Regions from separate parts of the Bacillus sp. Marseille-P3661 genome, predicted to be linked through region 1. Evidence: a T-box and tRNA genes for the amino acid it is inferred to sense, from the RefSeq annotation. Region 1 holds a T-box; the other holds one or more tRNA genes.
What was found. A T-box is a leader RNA that pairs with one kind of tRNA and senses whether it is charged. The one in region 1 lies ahead of serS (serine--tRNA ligase), so its partner is inferred to be a tRNA-Ser.

Region 1 (10,541 bases):
ATCAAGGTCGGGATTGGACCAGGATCTATTTGTACAACTCGCGTTGTTGCAGGTGTAGGTGTACCGCAAATAACAGCTGTATATGATTGTGCAACAGAAGCTAGAAAACATGGTGTACCTATAATTGCAGACGGTGGTATTAAGTACTCAGGTGATATCGTAAAGGCATTAGCTGCTGGCGCACATGCTGTAATGCTAGGAAGTATTTTTGCAGGTACATCTGAAAGTCCTGGAGAAACTGAAATCTACCAAGGCAGACGTTTTAAAGTTTATCGTGGAATGGGTTCTGTTGGAGCAATGGAGAAAGGAAGTAAGGATCGTTATTTCCAAGAAGAGAATCAAAAATTTGTTCCAGAAGGAATCGAAGGTCGTGTTCCTTATAAAGGGCCTTTAGCTGATATGGTTTATCAATTAGTCGGCGGTCTGCGTTCTGGAATGGGCTATTGTGGAACACCTGATTTAACAAGTCTGCGTGAAAATGGTCAATTTATTAGAATGACTGGAGCGGGACTTCGTGAAAGCCATCCACATGATGTCCAAATTACTAAGGAATCACCAAATTATTCCGTATAATAGTTACAGTAATTTCAAACAGAGGGAGTATTTCCTCTGTTTTTTTGTGGCCAAGTTTGATAGAATATCCGTTATGTAGTTCTTAAACGGAGGGATTTAAATTGAAAAAATTGAAAAAACTACTTATATATAACCTATTAACATTACTTATGTTTACCTCATTAGCTAGTTATCTACCAACAAAACCAGCAAGCGCTGCTGTTGAGCTAGGATTGGAAGCGGAAGCTGCTATTCTAGTAGATGCTAATTCTGGGAAAATTTTATATGAAATGAATGCAGATATGACGTTGCCGCCAGCAAGTATGTCGAAAATGATGACAGAATATCTATTGCTAGAAGCTATCAATGATAAAAAGGTTTCTTGGCAACAAGAGGTTTCAATTTCGGATTATGTATATCGAATCTCTCAAAACACAAGTCTTTCAAACGTCCCACTTCGTAAAGATGTGAAATATACAGTTCAAGAGCTTTACGAATCAATGGCTATTTATTCAGCTAATGGGTCAACTATTGCCTTAGCCGAGGTAATTGCAGGATCTGAAACGAACTTTGTTAAGATGATGAATGATAAAGCTGCAGAACTACAATTAGAAGATTACGAGTTTGTAAACTCAACTGGTCTAAATAATAGTGATTTGCTAGGCATGCATCCTAAAGGAACTGGTGAAGACCGTGAAAATATGCTATCTGCTCGTGCAACAGCTAAGCTTGCTTATCATTTAATTAATGATTATCCAGAAGTATTAGACACAGCAAGTATTCCTTTAAAAAAGTTTACAAAGGGAATTGAAGGCGAAGGCATTAGTATGTTGAACTGGAACGCAATGCTCCCTGATATACCTGGCTACCTGCAACAGTTTGCTTATGAAGGTGTAGATGGGCTTAAAACAGGATCTACTTCCCTGGCAGGTTATTGTTTTACAGGTACAGCAGAACGTAATGGAATGCGTTTAATTAGTGTTGTTATGCGTACAAATTCACAATATGCGCGTTTTGAAGAAACTAAGAAACTTTTCGATTATGGTTTTAGTAATTTCTCTGAAAAAGAACTATTCCCGGCTAATTATCAATTAGAGGGCCAAACCACTTTAGACGTTGAAAAAGGTAAAGAAAAAGAAGTGCAAATAGCAAGTAGTGAATCTTTAAAAACCGTAGTTAAGTCGAATGAAGAAGAGCTTTACGAGCCGAAACTAGTTTTAGATGCGTCTATACTAGGTGAAGAACAACAACTGGTAGCGCCAGTTGAAAAAGGTCAAAAAGTGGGCTATTTAACCTATGAATATAAAGGTGATAATAATTACGGTTATTTATTTGACAATGGTGATGTAACTGAAATGGTAGATGTTGTTACATCTGCAGGAGTTGAAAAGGCAAACTGGTTCGCACTTACGATGGGAGCTATTGGTGGGTTCTTTGCTGATCTTTGGAGCAGTGTTTTAAATGGGGTAAAAGGAATTTTCTCATAATTAAACAACAGTTTAATTATGAAGGTTAATTAAAAAGGTTAAATTAGATAATTAAACAAGTGTTTAAAATGTAACCATTTATTTAGGTAATATATTAAATCAATCCCATAAAATCAGTAAGAATAAGTGAGTATTCTTATATGATTTTATGGGATTTTAAAAATTCTCATAAATAAATAGGAATTTTCGACATTTTAGGTTAAAATAATGGACAGGCATTTATTTTTAGTATCAGTAAACATGTATGAAAAACAGTTGGGAATATTAGGATGACCGAAACTGTTTGTGTACATGTTAAGATATAGAAATAAACTTATACATAAGTGGGAGGAATTTACAAATGTCACAAAATATTGGTACTGATCGTGTAAAACGTGGAATGGCTGAAATGCAAAAAGGCGGCGTTATTATGGACGTTGTTAATGCAGAACAAGCTAAAATTGCTGAGGCAGCTGGTGCTGTAGCTGTTATGGCTCTTGAGCGTGTTCCAGCTGATATTCGTGCAGCTGGTGGGGTTGCTCGTATGGCTGATCCAACGATTGTAGAAGAAGTAATGAATGCCGTGTCTATTCCTGTAATGGCAAAAGCACGTATTGGTCATATCGTTGAAGCACGTGTATTAGAAGCTATGGGTGTAGACTACATCGACGAAAGTGAAGTTTTAACTCCAGCAGACGAGGTATATCATATTAATAAACGCGAATTTACTGTTCCATTTGTTTGTGGTTGCCGTGATTTAGGAGAAGCATTACGCCGAATCGGTGAAGGTGCATCTATGCTTCGTACAAAAGGTGAGCCTGGAACTGGAAATATTGTAGAAGCTGTTCGTCATATGCGCGAGGTTCAAGCTCAGATCCGTAAGGTAACAGCTATGGCTGAAGACGAGCTAATGACATTCGCTAAGAATATTGGAGCACCTTATGAGCTTGTTCTTCAAGTTAAACGCGAAGGTCGCCTTCCAGTTGTAAACTTTGCAGCAGGCGGTGTAGCAACTCCTGCAGATGCTGCTTTAATGATGCAATTAGGTTCTGACGGAGTATTTGTTGGTTCAGGTATCTTCAAGTCAAATAACCCTGAAAAGTTTGCACGTGCAATCGTTGAAGCAACAACACATTATGAAGACTATAAATTAATTGCAGAACTTTCTAAAGATCTTGGTACTGCGATGAAGGGAATTGAAATATCATCATTACAACCAAGCGAACGTATGCAAGACCGTGGTTGGTAATCTTTAATTAATCTCAAATGAAAGCTAAGAAAGCCAGGTGGAGTCGTTGCTTCACCTGCTTTTCTAATACATGGAAAGAAAGCGTAACGTAAGTATAGATTATTTAAACGTATCGCTTTCCTTTCAAGTATAAAGTCAAGGCGTTATACGTAGATAAACAATAAAGGAGTAATGACCATATGGTTAAAGTTGGTGTACTAGCTCTACAAGGGGCTGTTCGAGAGCATGTTCGTGCACTTGAAGCTTCTGGAGCCGAAGCGGTTATTATAAAAAGGGTTGAACAGTTAACAGATATTGACGGCCTTGTCATACCAGGCGGCGAAAGTACGACGATGAGACGCCTTATTGATAAATATAACTTTTTAGAGCCATTACAAGAGTTTGGACGTAGCGGCAATCCAATGTTTGGGACTTGCGCTGGTCTTATTCTTTTAGCAGATGAAATTGTCGGCCAAGAAACTGCCCATTTAGGCTTGATGGATATTAGAGTTGAACGAAATGCCTTTGGAAGACAACGTGAAAGTTTTGAAGCAAGTTTAATGGTTAAAGATGTAGGTACGGACTTCATCGGTGTATTCATCCGTGCACCACGTATAATTGAAGTTGGTGAGACTGTTGAAGTATTATGTAAACATAATGGTGCAATTGTTGCAGCCAGAGACGGTCATTATTTAGCAAGTTCATTTCATCCTGAATTAACCGATGATAATCGATTGACAGCTTACTTTGTAAAAATGGTTGAGGAAACTAAAGCAACAATAGCAAGGTAAACAACTCCCCTACTTCAAAAGGAATAGTTTCTTTGTAATTCGGGAAAATAATAATTGTTATATACACAATATTATATTTAAAAGCGTTGAAAGGAATTAGTAACAAGGTATCTTTTTTAAGAGAGTCGATGGTTGGTGGAAATCGATAAAAGAATTTTGTGAATCTATCCTTGAGCAAAAATATGAAAGCTTTAATGCTCGAAGTATTTTCGGTTTTAACCGTTATTTTTGAAAGTGGAAGTAAGCAGGTTTTAAGCTTACTTCAATTAGGGTGGCAACGCGGGTAACTCTCGTCCCTTTATTATAGGGATGGGAGTTTTTTTGTATAGAAAAATGTTTACGAAAATCCACTGATTTGTTTGGAAAATGGGAAATTTAAAGTAAAATAAAGGAAAGTTATATATTACATTTAGGAGGAACACTTATGCTTGATCTTAAATATTTAAGAGATAACTTTGCTGATGTTAAAGCGAGGTTGCAAAATCGTGGCGAGGATTTGGGAGACTTAGATCGCTTTGAAAGTTTAGACACAAAACGCCGCGAATTAATTGTTGAGGGTGAACAATTAAAGAGCAGACGAAATGAAGTTTCAAAAGAAGTTTCTGTTTTAAAAAGAGAAAAGAAAGATGCAGATCACTTAATTACTGAGATGCGTGAGGTTGGTGATCGAATTAAACAAATCGATGATGAATTGAGAACTGTGGAAGAAGATTTGCAATCCCTCTTATTATCAATCCCGAATGTTCCACATGAAACGGTACCTGTTGGCGAAACAGAGGATGATAATGTTGAGGTTCGTAAGTGGGGAGAAGTTAGAGACTTTAACTTTGAAGCAAAACCACATTGGGATATTGCAGATGAGTTAGGGATTTTAGACTTTGAAAGAGCTGGTAAGGTTACTGGGAGCCGCTTTGTTTTTTATAAAGGCTTAGGTGCTCGGTTAGAACGTGCGTTAATCAATTTTATGATGGACTATCATAATGAAAATCATGGCTATGAGGAGATACTCCCTCCGTATATTGTCAATCGCGATAGTATGACTGGTACTGGTCAATTACCAAAGTTTGAAGAGGATGCTTTTAAAATTCATGGTGAGGACTTCTTTTTAATTCCAACTGCAGAAGTACCAGTAACAAACTTCCACCGTGATGAAATCCTTGATGGATCCCAATTGCCACTTGCCTATGCTGGTTATAGTGCATGTTTCCGTTCTGAAGCGGGCTCAGCAGGTCGTGATACGCGTGGATTAATTCGTCAGCATCAATTTAATAAGGTAGAATTAGTTCGCTTTGTAAAACCTGAAGATTCTTATGATGAACTCGAAAAATTGACTGGCCATGCTGAGAAGATCCTACAGTTGTTAGAGCTTCCATATCGCGTTTTAAGTATGTGTACGGCGGATTTAGGCTTTACAGCTGCAAAAAAATACGATATCGAAGTTTGGCTGCCTAGCTACAATACATATCGTGAAATTTCGTCATGCAGTAACTTTGAGTCATTTCAGGCTCGACGAGCGAATATTCGTTTCCGTCGTGAACCAGGGGCGAAACCGGAACATGTTCATACACTAAACGGTTCAGGGCTAGCTGTTGGTAGAACAGTTTCAGCTATTTTGGAGAATTATCAACAAGAAGATGGATCAGTTGTGATTCCTGAAGTATTAAGACCATATATGAGAAATGTAGAAATTATTAAACCAAAAGGAAATTAAAAAGAAGGGGTCTCCCCTTCTTTTTTGCATAATTAAAAAGTAAACAAATCAAAAAGATTATTGACAGCTATAATTAGTTTTGATAACATATTTTATGTGTCTGATGGAGGAATACCCAAGTCCGGCTGAAGGGATCGGTCTTGAAAACCGACAGGCGGGTTAAACCGCGCGGGGGGTCGAATCCCTCTTCCTCCGCCATTTTTACATAACAATATAACAATTTTTTTATAAGGGCTCTCGCTATTTATTTAGCGAGGGCTTTTTTATAGTTTTGAATTAATAAATGGGCAGTGAAGTGGATAACTCAAGAATAGTAGTTAATCTTGCTTCAGCGGATGTTTGCGCCTTTTGTTCCTAGCATTCTCTTTGAGTTGAATAACCTTGCTCCAAAAGTGAAGAAAAAAACCTCCACCTTTTAAAGGGTGGAAGCCTTGGACTGTTTCTTATACTGTTTAGTATGTTTCATAAATGCTCCTATTTTTTCAATAATAGGTTCAATTGATGATTCACCTTCTAGTACATCATAGTCGCTAATATTTAGCCGCAGTACAGGACAGGCATTGAAGTTTGAGATCCACTGTTCATAACGGGCATGCATTTCCTTCCAATAATCAACTGAAGTGCGTTGTTCCATTTCACGCCCTCGCTCTTGAACTCTCTTAAGGATATCTTCAATAGAGCCTTCTAAATAGATTAACAAATCAGGATGAGGAAAATATGGTGTCATAACCATCGCTTCAAAAAGATTTGTATAGGTTTTATAATCGACGTCGGTCATATTACCTTTCTCATAGTGCATTTTTGCAAAAATACCCGTATCTTCATATATGGAGCGATCTTGAATAAATCCTCCCCCATATTCAAAAATACGTTTTTGTTCTTTAAAACGCTCTGCTAAGAAATAGATTTGTAAATGAAAGCTCCATTTTTTAAAATCACCATAGAAATTATCTAAGTATGGATTTGAATCTACATTTTCAAAGGATGTGCGGAAACCTAAAGCATTTGCTAATGTGTTTGTTAAAGTGGATTTTCCGACACCTACTGTACCTGCAATTGTAATTACAGCATCATTAGGAATATTATATGTTTTACACAAGCTCATGTTGTAAGTCTCCTTTTTGTAACGTATTCTCAATCTGTTTTAACATGTAGTCTAAATCATGTTTAGAAGAAACAAAATCAAATAGATCGCCATCAAAAGTAAGAATGGGAATTTGCGGATTTGTATGTTTAAATTGCTCTAAAAACGTTTCATAATCATGGATCAACTGATTTAAATAAACAGGGTCAATATTCTTTTCGATATCGCGCCCACGAATTGAAATACGTCTTAATAACGTATTTAAGCTAGCCTTTATATAGATAATCATATTTGGTACAGGCATGTCCTCGGTTAAAATACTGTATATTTTCAAGTACTTTTCATATTGAGATGGCTGTAGTGTTCGCTCTGCAAAAATTATATTTTTAAAGATATGATAATCTGCAACAACCGGTTTATGTTGCATAATAAAATGACGATTTATGTCTTCAAGTTGTTTATAACGATTACAGAGAAAAAACATTTCTGTTTGAAAGCTCCACTCTTCAATATCATTATAAAACTTTCCTAAGAAAGGATTTTCTTCTACAATTTCGTTTAGAATGTGGAAGTTGAAATGCTTTGCAATTGCATTTGTCAATGATGTTTTTCCGACACCGATAGGACCTTCAACTGTTATAAAAGGTGTTCTTTTCATAAGCGCCTCCTTAAACGGTGCCTTACTGTATAAACCAATAAGACAGATAAATATTATTTTAACATAGTATTAAAATGAAAGGTATGAGTAATTTTAAACAGTTTCCTTCCCTTTCTTTTGTTGTAATAAAACTGTAATCTCTTATGAGAGGATATTACATGAATAAAATAATGCGTTTAGGTATAATAGATGCTAGATTAATATAATTTAACTAAACATATATTAATAAAGTTAAGGTGGAGAAAATAATTGAACAAATTCAGCAAGATTATAACTACTGTTTTAGCTAGTGTGGCTGCTATGAATATAACTGTATCATCAGTACTAGCAAGCACTGAATTACCAAGTCAGGATACAATCATTGAGGCCAGTGATTTTACAGTGATTGTAAATGGTTCTGTATTAAATTTTGATGTCCCACCGGTTGTAAAGAATGGACGTACTTTAGTACCGCTTAGGGCAATTTTTGAATCACTTGGTGCTTCTGTAAAGTGGGATACTGAAGCCCAAACAATAACTGCATTACGTCTAGGCAGAACAATCTCATTAACGGCAAACTCAAATATAGCTATGGTGAATGGGCTTGAAAATAAATTTTTAGATGTGCCTGCAATTATATATAAAGATCGTACATTAGTTCCATTACGTTTCTCTGGTGAAGTATTTGACGGAACTGTTGATTGGGACGAAACAACGAAAACGATTACTATAGAAGTTCCAGAAGAAAATATAGCTGATGTTGATAGTCCAATCTATGTTAATAATAAACTGTTAAATTTTGAAGAGGTTAAACCAATTCGAAAAAATGACAGTACTTACATACCATTAGATCCCGTACTTGAAAATATTACGGGTGAAACACATTGGTTTTTACGGGATGACACGATTGTTATGCAAGTTGATGGTGCGTATATCGAATTATATGTAGATAAAAACTATGCTCTAGTTGATGGACATAGAATCGATTTACCTCAACCTCCCATTCGCCATGATGATAATATCTTAATACCAATGAGCTTAATTACTAATGCCTTAGGTGGTTCTTCTCAATATAATCCAGAAACAAAAGAAGTTTTTATATATGTAAATAGGCCTAAATTCAAACATGAGTTTCTAGAAAAAGAAGAAATCACTTTCGCAACGCCTACTAACGTCGAGGACGCGAAATTTGTTGGAAATAGACGGCTAATGGTTAGTGATAATCCTGAAAATCTAAATAGTCGTACCATCCAAGGAGATAATGTTACGTTATGGGAAGATGAAGTTAAATCTGAACAGCAAACTATAGATCATCGTGTTTTTGCTTGGCATATTAACGAGTTTGGCAGTGATGTATCAATTGGAATAACAATTGAAAACTTATCGACTACAAATGAAATAGAAGTAGTTGATTTAAAGGGAACCCATCGCCAAACACCCAATGGTTGGGTAAATTACGACGTCGGTTTACCACTTGCTGAATATACATTGAGCAATGATTTAACCAATGTAAAAATGAAACAAGCTGTTCTACAGGAAAACGATATATCATTAATGAACTCTTTTAATTTAAAATCAAAACAAACAATCGGTTTTTTATATGATTTTACAGTTAAGCGTAAATCAGGAACTGGGGAACTAGATTATAAAATTAGAACTGTTTTAAGTAAAAATGGTGAGGATTTAACAACTATTACTTCAGATCCTGTAGATATTGATCAAACAGCCCTTCATCCAAGAGGTGTTTGGAGCAGCTCAGAGCTTGAAACAGAGCTACCTGCCTATACAGTTGACAGCGGTGAAATTGGACACCAAATCTCTAATGGCAAAACGGATCATTTAATGTCAGTAGAAAATGCAATCAGTGATGAGTCATTAACGGTTAGAAACCCTGGTCATTTTGGTGCATCTTATAAAGTTAAAATACCAATTATTAATGATGCGGGTGTATCTAAAACTGTGAGAGTAAGAGTTGGAGGACGTGGTGGTATTTATAACGGAGCTGTTAAAGTCGATGGCAAGGTGTATTTAATTCCAACCTTAACACCAATGAAAGAAGTAGCAAATGTCATTGATTATGTAGTTAATCAGCGTAACGATGTGATTGAGTTAGAAATTATGCATGCTGGCGGTGCAGCCCTCCCCCTTTCGATTAATTTAGTGACACTTGAGGATTAAAGAATAGAAATGATTAAAACATTAATAACTGCCCCCACTTTAATATATGGGGGCAGTTCTTTTTAGAAAGAAAAGAAAGCATATACAGGACGTATGCAGTTCTATAGAAGAAGGTTCGCACGAAGTTGGCTAAATTAAAGGTGCTTGCGCTTTTCTAATGATTACAGCATTAAAAGTGTATCCGTTGCAGAGAAGGTAAGATTATTTTATAATAAAATTACATAAAATTATTAGAATGATTATTAATATATTAATATGGCTCCGTAGCTCAGCGGATAGAGCGTCGGTTTCCTAAACCGTGCGTCGGAGGTTCGAGTCCTCTCGGGGCCGCTGGTAAAACCCTTGCATAGCAAGGGTTTTTTATTTTGTACTTTATTTGGTAATCTATTTTTAATGTTAGTTAGGAACAAAGATAATCATATTTATTGGCTGTTTATTAGAATTTATTATATAATGCATATGATATTCTTATATATAAGGAGGTGCAAAATGAAAAAATTAAAAGTTTCAATTGTTGGAGCGGGTAATAGAGGAAACATATATAGTGATTTAATGTCTTTATACTCAGAAGAATTTGAAATTGTTGCTGTAGCTGACCCTATTCTAGAACGAAGAGTGACGTTTGCTCAAAAGCATCGAGTAAAGAATAGTTTTAGATCTTGGGAGGATATGTTCCAAGCAAACATTGAATGTGATGTAGTTTTTGTAACCACTCAAGACAACGATCATTTTAGGCCAGTCATGGCTGCTCTTGAGAAGGGTTTTCATGTTGTGGTTGAGAAACCACTAAGCCCTAGTTATGAGGAATGTGTAAAAATCGTCCAAACAGCAAAAGAAAAGAACTGCTTATTGTTGCTGTGCTATGTTTTACGATATACTCCTTTTTTTAGGAAG
Region 2 (10,541 bases), on a different contig from region 1:
TTTCGATCCCCCAACGTTTACATTCGATTCAGTCGGTCGTTCTACAACTGAGATCGATGGTCTTTCTTTTGTAATTGGCATTGAATCTTCCCCCTCAAACTAATATCTTTTTTGAAATTTATTTCGAATTAAAACCGCTATCGAATTCATTACAAATAAAACTAAAAGCAATATCACAATTGTAGCTGCAGCCAGGTTAGCATATTCAACTGTTAATACAGAATCCAACGTCCAGTAATATATTTGGATAGGTAATACAGAAAAGTTATCCATAATAGAATCAGGAACAGGTAATATCAATGCTGGAATTCCTAATACAACAAGCGGTGCTGTTTCACCAATTGCCCTCGATAATGCAAGAATAACACCTGTTAATATGCTAGGCAGCGCTGCAGGCAGAACTACATTTTTAATTGTTTGCCACTTCGTAGCACCCATGCCATAGGATGCTTCTCTCAAAAATTGAGGAACAGCTCGAATGGCTTCTTGACTGGCTACCACAATTATCGGCAAAACAAGAAGTGACATTGTCAAACCACCAGCCAAAATACTTGCTCCTAAACCAAACATCCTTGAAAAAACAGTTAAACCTAATAAACCAAAAATAACGGAAGGTACGCCTGCTAAGTTTGTAATATTTGTTTGAATAAACGATTGGACCTTCCCTTTTTTGGCGTATTCTTCTAGATAAATGGCTGTACCTACTCCTAGTATCATCGATACTGGTGTAACAACTGCCATCAGCCACAATGTACCAACAAGTACACCCTTAATGCCGGCTTTTTCTGGAAATATGGACAGTTTATTACTTAAAAAGTCCATGTCAATCCATCCGATACTTTGAATAATGACTCGTGCTATTAACACGCCTAGGATAACTAATGCAAAAAGCGTCGATAAGAAAAATAATTGTTTAACTAGTTTATTAATTAATAAACGACTGTTTATCCTTTTTTGAACATTACTTTCATCTAAATATTTCATTTTAATATGCCTCCCTAAACTTACGAGAGATATATTGAGCTAATAAATTCATTAATAGAGTAAACACAAATAGTGTCATCCCTACAGCATACAAACTATAATAGCCTACTGTTCCACTACCAGCATCTCCACTTGTAAACTCGACGATATATGCCGTCATTGTTTGCATAGGCTGTGTAATATCAAATGTAAAGTCCTTTGAACTACCACTTGCAATCGTGACAATCATCGTTTCACCTATTGCTCGTGAAATGGCTAATACAAAGGATGCAACAATTCCCGAAATTGCTGCAGGAATGACGACTTTCATTGTTACCTCAAATTTAGTCGCTCCTAAGGCGAGCGCTCCTTCTCTCATTGCATTCGGAACCGAACTCATAGCGTCCTCTGATAGTGAGGCCACAAGAGGAATAATCATGAAACCCATTACAATTCCCGGACTTAATGCATTAACTGGTTCTAATCCTGGAATCACTTCTCTTAAGATGGGGGTAATAAATGTATAAGCAAAAAAGCCATATACAATCGTTGGTATTCCTGCCAAGACTTCAATTAATGGTTTGAGCCTTCTTCGGACTTTATCTGATGCATATTCACTTAGAAAGATTGCGATTGTCAATCCTATTGGAATAGCTACAATCATTGCAATAAAAGTCGTGATAATTGTCCCATTAATTAAAGGGAGAATACCAAAGGAGGGGTTTGCTCCTAGTGGATTTAATTCTGTACTTGTGAAGAATTCAATAAAGGGTACTTCCTTGAAAAACAAAACAGTTTCAAAAATTAAAGTAAATAAAATACCAATCGTGGTTAAAACAGAAATAGACGCTAAAGAAAACAGAAAGATTGGTATTGACTTTTCAACAATACGCTTTTTTGTAGCGTTTTTACGGTTTTCTATAAGTTCTCTAACACTTACAGCTCTTGCCATGAAAACTCTCCCTCTCTACCTTACATTCTCAATCATTGACATTTTTATTTATCTATTTCTAATGCAAGAAGATGAGAATCTCTCCTCTCATCTTTTGCATTAAACTGTCAAATGTATTACTTGTATTTCTTATTGAATTGTATTTAATTGCTCTAAATAACCATTTAATGTTTCTTCAGGAAGTGGAGCAAATCCAGTCTCACCCGAAAAATCATCCGCCATTGTTACAACATACTTCGCAAAATCTAGTACTTGTGGTTTCTCCGAAGCATATTTAGCATTTAGGTATGTGAATACTGGGCGAGTAAACGGTGCATATGGTCCGTCTTCACTAATTGTATCTAAACTCGGTTCAACAGGTCCGTTTCCAAAATCAATCTTTACAGCTTGTAGCTTATCTGTATTGCTCGCATAATAACCATAACCAAAGAAGGCAATGGCGTTCTTGTCTTTTGAAACTAAGTCCACTAAAGTTGAATATTCTTGTTGTAGGTTTACTGTTGATACTAAATCTTGCTCATCTAGAATTGTTTCATAGAAAAATTCATATGTGCCGTGGTTTTCGTTAGGACCATTAAATTTGATTTCTTCGGCAGGCCATTCTGGTCGAATATCAGACCATAAAACTTTGTCATCTTCTTTGTACTTTCCAGAAATAAACATATTTACGATTTCCTCTTGAGTCATTTCTGTAGCCCAAGTGTTGTCCTTGTTAATAACGATTGTTAATCCATCTAATGCAACTTTAAATTCAAGAACATCTTCACCAAACTTTAAGTCTTGCTCTTCAAGCTGTGCAATTTCTTCATCTTTTATTTTTCTTGATGCATCTGAGAAATCTGTTTCACCTGGAATAAATTTCTTAAATCCTGCTGATGAACCAGCCCGGCCTACTTGAACACTTACATTTTCTTGCTCAGTTGTCATATATTCTTCAGCAATACGAGCCATTAATGGATATACAGTACCCGAACCATCCACAATTACCTCTCCTTCAAGCTCTGCTGTTTCCTCAGTTTGTTGTTCTTGAGTTTCTTCCGTTTGATTTTCCTCTGTAGGTGTTTCGCTAGCTGCGTCCCCACCACAAGCTGTTGCGATCATTAGTAATGCTGCCATTACTAACATATACATCAGGTTTTTCAATTTTTTCATTTTTACTTCCCCCTAGATTTGAATGGTCCAAAAATTGTTATTTAAATTCCTTTTTCCTACTAATTGATACTCAAACACATTCCTCCTAAATCAAATGGTTTGTCTTGCTCTTAATTCCATAATAGAGGGTATCTGTTAATACCGTTTGAATAAAATGTAAAGACTTTGTAAATAAGTAAGCCAACATAAAAAAAAAATAAGTGTGAAAAAAGGGTTCCTTTTTTCACACTTATTACTGCTTAAACAGTCGATTCATTTTCGTCATCCATAAGACCTCTTCCAGGTAAAATCGCTTTGCGATTTTCTACTGTATCTCTTCCACTTTCTTTTATTTCAATATTTCTAATAAAAAAGTAAATCATTAAATGGCCGACTCCGATTATGGAGAGAAGTATTGGGATCCCTCGGTCTTCATTTAGAACTTTAACAAAGCCTAAAAATAAGAGAATAGATGTTGTTCGACCTGCGTTCAAATAAACTTCTCGTACTACAATATACTCAATTCTCATTTCCGCTGCCTTCCAAGCCCTTCCAATAACATCATATGTCAATGAAATATAAGGTACAAGGAGGATAGGATACGCAATCGCAATACATACCGCGTAAATAATAAGCCTAGGAAAAGTTAAATCAAAAATGATTAAAAAAATTGAACCATAAAGCATTAGCCCACCAAGTAATATAGACTTTTTTCGATATCGTGGTTTTATAAACCTTGTCGCCAAAAAGTAGAACAAAAATGCAACTGCTGAATTGACTAATCCAAACGTACCTAAAGCTAATTCACTATTGGTAGTAACAAAAACCCAAACCGAAATGACAAAAATAAAAGATCCCTCTCTTAGTCCTTGAAAAAAATGAGCATGCAATATATTCTTCCAATCATGATTATTATGCCGCTCGGATAATATTCGTTTAAATTCAAAGTTCCCATCGGCAGGCCTTCTCTTTAGCATAAAGCTAAGTAAAACAGCACCTAAAAATAAACCTAATGATACACTAAAAATAACAGTATATCCTGTAAACGCCCTTAAACTAGAAATGATATAACCCGCACATATGGGTCCAATCATACCGGCAAAGGATGTTAATAAACCTAGGAATCCATTAAAAAAATCTCGTGTTTCAGGTTCAGTAATCTCGAAAGTCAACACATTGAAAGCAAGCCAATAAAACCCATAGCCTATTCCAAGCAATCCCCCAAGAAGTAATAAAAAGCTTGAGGCATTCTCGCCTATAAACAAAACCATCAGATAAAAGAATGATAAAAAAGCAACACCTAATCGTAAGACTATTACTCGGTCCACTTTTTTCGCCCATCTTCCTGCTAAAATAAATGTAATGGGCTGCATAATAACAACAGCCAAATTATATAAAGCAAGATCAACAAATTTACCTGACTGTTTCCATAAATAGACGTTTACAAATGTATTGGATAGAGCAATGCTTAAAGCATATAATCCTCCAATAAAAAGCAATAAAATAGTTGCTTTATTTATATTTTTATTTCCTGTTACTTTTTCTAATATTTGAATCATAGCCGACTCCCCTTTATAAACATATTGTTCCTATAAAAAGTAGAGCTATTCAATTAAACAGGAAATAAAGATGAATAAAAGGACCATATTATACAAAGGTAAAACACCCATTTGTATCAACATGCTCCTTTTACTACTTAGTTCACATTAAACTTTTTCGTTAGTGTTGACAAATAATCGGATAGTTCTTTAAGATGTAGACCGGTTTGATGTGTATCTTCTATTTGTTTTATTTGCTCACTACTAGTTGATAACATTTCAATAGTACTTGCTAACGTTTCCTGCGAAACAGAAGCATAACCCACGGTTGTAAACTCTAATTCTGGTAATACTTGTTGTAACCCGCTAAGCTCAGATTGCATAGCCTTAATTTTTTCGATTACTGTAATAATTTCAATCATGAGATCATCAAATGAAACCCTTGATTTACCGGCTGTTTTTATAGTTGTTTGTATTTTAACTAACATTTGGTCAAACTCGCTATTTGCACTCTTAGTTATAACTTCCATATTCGAAATCGATTGCGTAATTTTCTCTGTAGCTTTTGTTGATTGTTCAGCCAATTTACGAACTTCATTTGCAACGACAGCAAACCCCTTCCCCGCTTCTCCTGCTCGTGCTGCTTCAATAGTTGCATTTAGCGCTAGTAATTTCGTTTGTTCTGCGACGTCTTCGATTAAACCAACTAACTTAGAAATTAATGTCGAATGACTTTTTACTTGTTGAATGGTTTGTGTCATATGTTCAAATTCCTTTTCAAAGCTTTGAATTGTTTGTATCAATTCAACAATACTTTTTTCACCATTAATTGCAGAACCATTCATATCTTCTGAACTTAATAAGACCGTTTGCATGTTTGCCTGCAATAACTCAATCTTTTGTTTCATTGTATTAAAACTCTCGACATTATTTTCTGAGCTAACTGCAGTTTGTTCCGCGCCAAGTTTAACTACATCAATTTCCCCAACTAATTGTCTACTATAATTAAGAGCATCTCGTGATCTAGAGCTTAAAACACTTCCAGAATTTTCAAGTTCTGACGTAGTTGAATCAATTTCATATATTAAGGATTTCATTTGATTGATCATCATATTAAAACTCTTATTCAAAGATTGAAGTTCTGGTATTGTAGTTTGTATTGAAACTTCTTGATTTAAATTACCGTTGCGCACTTCCCTCATAATTTCTTGTAGTTTAATTAGTGGTCTAGTAAAACTTCTTACAAAAGATATAACTAATATAATTGCAACAATTAGAGTTGAAATAGTGATGCCAAACATAAAGTTCATCATTTGAGTTACAGATCCTAAATATGAGTTGGTTGGTACCAGTAATAAATAAGTCCCATTTATTTCATCCATTTGTTTAATTGATATTGTATAATCTTCTCCATCAATTCTTTCATGAAATACATTTTCCTCAGTATTTGTAATTTTGTGAATTAGGCTACCTGGTATGATAATCTTTGATTCAGCACTAACCTGAAACGGATAAACCGTTTCATTCTTAATGTAAAATAGAAACGATTCAATCCCGTCAGCTTTTAACTGTTGTTGTTGATTCCGCACACTCATGTTTAGCTGTTGCATAAAATACTTATCATCACTTATGTAAACAAATTTCAAATTACTTGCAATATAACCAATTATTTCAGTCTCACGTTCTAAACGATCTTCTATTGTAGCTACGGTTGTATTTTTAGCTTTTATATAAGAGGTAATACCTACAGCATTGATAGAAATCGTAAATAAAAGAATAAATAGAAATAGTAATCGATTTTGTAAACTTAATCCAAGCCTTAACGGTTTATTTCTCCTTTTTGCACTGTTACTTAATACTGATGACGGATTTATATTTTTTTTAACAAAATAAGATTTCAAACGAGACACTATTATATCCTCCAAAACAAAAGTCGGTATTTTTACCCATCGGAGGAATTATAGCACCCAATTATTAACTCAATGTAAATACATTGTTAATGTTTTAAAAAGTAACTAGATTTAACAGTACAAAAAAAGGTACCCCACTACGGAAGTACCCTTTAAGGAAATTATTTCGCTAAATTATAACGATCTGTAACTGCATTCCAATCAACAACATTCCAAAACGCAGATACATAGTCTGGGCGACGATTTTGGTAATTTAAGTAGTATGCATGTTCCCAAACATCAAGACCTAAGATAGGCGTTTTACCTTCCATTAAAGGTGAATCTTGGTTTGGAGTACTAGTTACTTCTAGTTCACCATTGTTCACTACTAACCAAGCCCAACCTGAACCAAAGCGCGTTGCAGCAGCTTTAGCAAATTCTTCTTTAAAACTTTCGAAGCTACCAAACTTTTGGTTAATTGCAGTAGCTAAATCACCTGTTGGCTCACCGCCACCATTTGGACTCATGATAGTCCAGAACAAACTATGGTTAGCGTGACCGCCACCATTATTACGTACAGCTGTACGTTTTGCTTCAGGAACAGCATCTAAATTAGCTACTAATTCTTCAACTGATTTGCTAAGAAGTTCGTCATTTCCTTCAAGCGCAGCATTTACATTTGTTACGTAAGTATTATGGTGCTTAGAATGATGAATCTCCATTGTTCTAGCATCAATGTGTGGTTCTAAAGCATCATAAGCATAAGGTAATTGTGGTAATTCATAAGCCATTTTAAAATCCTCCTCAAATGATATGTAAGTTATTGGAACTTCAATAGAACATAGTAAACATATATGTATAGAAAGTTCCTTTACCTATACATTAACACTTATACCAATCTTTTTCAATTTTAAGGCTCAAATTTCAACCATAATATTTTATCCAGTTTCAACTATTATATTCATGTTTTTTTATACACTGACTAGAACTTTAGCCAAAATCCCTTATAAAACAAAAAAGCACCCTATATAATATAGGATACCTTTTCGTATGGCTCGAGACAGAATCGAACTGCCGACACGAGGATTTTCAGTCCTCTGCTCTACCGACTGAGCTATCGAGCCGTAAATAAATTAAAATGTAATTGGTTGCGGGGACAGGATTTGAACCTGCGACCTTCGGGTTATGAGCCCGACGAGCTACCAGACTGCTCCACCCCGCGAAAATATTATTAAGTTAATCGATGAATAGCTATTTTACATGAACTAAATGATGTTAGGTTATGTATTAAAGCTATGTCTTAGTAGATATGGCGGAGGAAGAGGGATTCGAACCCCCGCGCGGTTTAACCCGCCTGTCGGTTTTCAAGACCGATCCCTTCAGCCGGACTTGGGTATTCCTCCATATGATGATTATAAAATTAATAATGGTGGACCCTGCAGGACTCGAACCTGCGACCGATCGGTTATGAGCCGATAGCTCTAACCAACTGAGCTAAGGGTCCAAAATAATTATTTCTTAAATGGGGCGATTGATGGGGCTCGAACCCACGAATGCCGGAGCCACAATCCGGTGCGTTAACCACTTCGCCACAACCGCCATAGTTGAAAAAATCTAAATAATAGCGGCGGAGGGGATCGAACCCCCGACCTTACGGGTATGAACCGTACGCTCTAGCCAGCTGAGCTACACCGCCATATTTGGCTCCACAGGCAGGATTCGAACCTGCGACCGATCGGTTAACAGCCGATAGCTCTACCACTGAGCTACTGTGGAATATTATTATGCGACATGATCTAATATAACAAATCGACGTCTATATGTCAATACCAATGTTTTATAACTACTAATTTATTGTTGCTCAAATAATATACCATCTTATTGTCCAAATTTCAATACTTAATATGATGAATTCCACTCCATTCCTATACTAATATCACAAATGTTTTTGATATCCATGGCTACTATATTAAATAAGCTACTAAGCTCATTCTTCATCAAGATTTAGATTAAGATGTATAGTTTTTTCGCATAAAATAAAAAATACTTATATGGAGTAATTTAGATTAATAACTAAATTGATATGCCCAAACAATTACATACAACTCATTTTAAATATCTATCTAGAAAGGACACGATTTCATTGAAGAAAAAGCGAGAAAAAAAACAACAATCCCATAAGACTGAATCAAAACCGGCATTTAAAATAATAGATGAGCCAAAGTTCTCAATATAATCTTCTAAATGGTGCATAAATAGAAATGTACAAGCATATTGTGTAATAAAACAATGTGACGGTGAGAAACTATGAGAAAATTACTAGTAACTTTAATTTCTATTTTTGTGCTGTATGTAATTTACTATGATTTAAGTGTAGGAACGTTATCCAATCCAACTTCTATTGTATTACTTAATAGTCAGACCACAGCTCCACAAGTAGAATCATCTACGGAAGAGATGTCGGTAAAAAAAACAACAACGACCGAAAATACCCCTATATCTGAGCAAGGATTATATTTTCAAGAGGTGAAAGTTGTTGGAGGGGCGACAGTGCTATCAATTGTTGAACAGATACAGGATGGCCCTCTGCCTGTTTCAATCAATCAATTAGTACTCGATTTTGAAGAATTAAATCCTAATGTTAAACCGGAAAGTATTCAAATCGGTAAAGTTTATAAATTTCCTGTCTACCCAGAGACTCATAGTGAATAATTTTCCGTGCTTTTCAACCAAATTTAATTGTGCTCCTCATAATATATATTTACAACAAGTAATTACTAAAGTAATTTTACTTGTCAATTTTAAAAAGCGATTGTTACAATAACATAGTATATATTTAAGAAGGAGCGATACGTGGCATGAGTGAAATTACACATCGTACAAAAACACGTCCAATTAAAGTTGGTAATTTGACAATCGGCGGGAATAATGAAGTAGTTATTCAAAGTATGACGACAACCAAAACGCATGACGTTGAAGCGACCGTAGCTGAAATTAAACGTTTAGAAGAAGCAGGTTGTCAAATTGTTCGGGTAGCATGCCCAGATGAAAGAGCTGCTAATGCAATTGCCGATATCAAAAAACAAATAAACATACCACTTGTCGTTGATATACATTTCGATTATCGTCTCGCGCTAAAGGCAATTGATGGCGGAGCTGATAAAATTAGAATTAATCCCGGTAACATAGGGAAACGCGAAAAAGTGGAAGCTGTAGTTAAAGCAGCTAAAGAAAAAGGAATTCCAATCCGTATCGGGGTTAATGCAGGATCTCTTGAAAAGAAAATCCTTGAAAAGTATGGTTATCCAACAGCAGACGGTATGGTAGAAAGTGCCTTACATCATATACAAATTTTAGAGGATCTAGATTTTCATAATATTATTGTTTCTTTAAAAGCATCCGATGTTAATTTAGCTATTGAGGCCTATGAAAAAGCAGCAAAGGCATTTGACTACCCTCTTCACTTAGGGATAACTGAATCCGGCACCCTTTTTGCAGGAACTGTAAAGAGCGCTGCAGGTTTAGGAGCGATTTTAAGCAAGGGCATTGGTAATACTGTTCGCATCTCATTAAGTGCAGATCCTGTTGAAGAAGTCAAAGTTGCACGCGAATTGCTAAAAACATTTGGGTTAGCAGCAAACGCAGCAACGCTAATTTCATGTCCAACCTGCGGTCGAATTGAAATCGACTTAATAAGTATCGCTAATGAAATTGAGGAATATATTTCTACAATTAAGGCACCAATTAAGGTCGCCGTACTAGGCTGCGCCGTTAATGGGCCTGGCGAAGCCCGGGAAGCCGATATCGGAATTGCCGGAGCACGTGGTGAAGGACTTTTATTCCGTCACGGAGAAATAGTTCGCAAAGTACCTGAAGACCAACTCGTTGAAGAATTGAAAAAAGAAGTAGATAAACTTGCAGAAGAACATTTATCTGCTAGTAAATAATGCATCCAAAAAGAGTAATAAGTTCTTTCATTACTCTTTTTGAATTAAAAACAAATAACGAGCTTGCCCTCTTGTTTAGGGCAAGCTTCGTTTAATTTATATGATGTTGATTGGTCAGTCA

Region 2: it has a tRNA-Ser gene. The T-box ahead of serS (serine--tRNA ligase) is inferred to sense a tRNA for this amino acid. The anticodon was not compared.

What each region holds. Positions count from the first base shown of each region.
Region 1 is NZ_LT965955.1:92,922-103,462, reverse strand. Features, by position in the region: gene guaB (IMP dehydrogenase) at 1-573, shown strand, start outside; gene C1724_RS17525 (serine hydrolase) at 675-2,039, shown strand; gene pdxS (pyridoxal 5'-phosphate synthase lyase subunit PdxS) at 2,380-3,267, shown strand; gene pdxT (pyridoxal 5'-phosphate synthase glutaminase subunit PdxT) at 3,447-4,037, shown strand; T-box leader at 4,115-4,338, shown strand; gene serS (serine--tRNA ligase) at 4,462-5,748, shown strand; tRNA gene C1724_RS17505 (tRNA-Ser) at 5,854-5,946, shown strand; gene C1724_RS17500 (deoxynucleoside kinase) at 6,164-6,853, opposite strand; gene C1724_RS17495 (deoxynucleoside kinase) at 6,840-7,490, opposite strand; gene C1724_RS17490 (copper amine oxidase N-terminal domain-containing protein) at 7,740-9,647, shown strand; tRNA gene C1724_RS17485 (tRNA-Arg) at 9,905-9,977, shown strand; gene C1724_RS17480 (Gfo/Idh/MocA family protein) at 10,137-10,541, shown strand, end outside.
Region 2 is NZ_LT965953.1:1,031,701-1,042,241, reverse strand. Features, by position in the region: gene pstA (phosphate ABC transporter permease PstA) at 100-984, opposite strand; gene pstC (phosphate ABC transporter permease subunit PstC) at 986-1,915, opposite strand; gene C1724_RS04815 (PstS family phosphate ABC transporter substrate-binding protein) at 2,045-3,067, opposite strand; gene C1724_RS04810 (MFS transporter) at 3,307-4,605, opposite strand; gene C1724_RS04805 (methyl-accepting chemotaxis protein) at 4,743-6,494, opposite strand; gene C1724_RS04800 (superoxide dismutase) at 6,656-7,264, opposite strand; tRNA gene C1724_RS04795 (tRNA-Phe) at 7,525-7,597, opposite strand; tRNA gene C1724_RS04790 (tRNA-Met) at 7,619-7,695, opposite strand; tRNA gene C1724_RS04785 (tRNA-Ser) at 7,784-7,876, opposite strand; tRNA gene C1724_RS04780 (tRNA-Ile) at 7,901-7,977, opposite strand; tRNA gene C1724_RS04775 (tRNA-His) at 7,997-8,072, opposite strand; tRNA gene C1724_RS04770 (tRNA-Met) at 8,096-8,169, opposite strand; tRNA gene C1724_RS04765 (tRNA-Asn) at 8,175-8,249, opposite strand; gene C1724_RS04760 (hypothetical protein) at 8,781-9,185, shown strand; gene ispG (flavodoxin-dependent (E)-4-hydroxy-3-methylbut-2-enyl-diphosphate synthase) at 9,332-10,420, shown strand.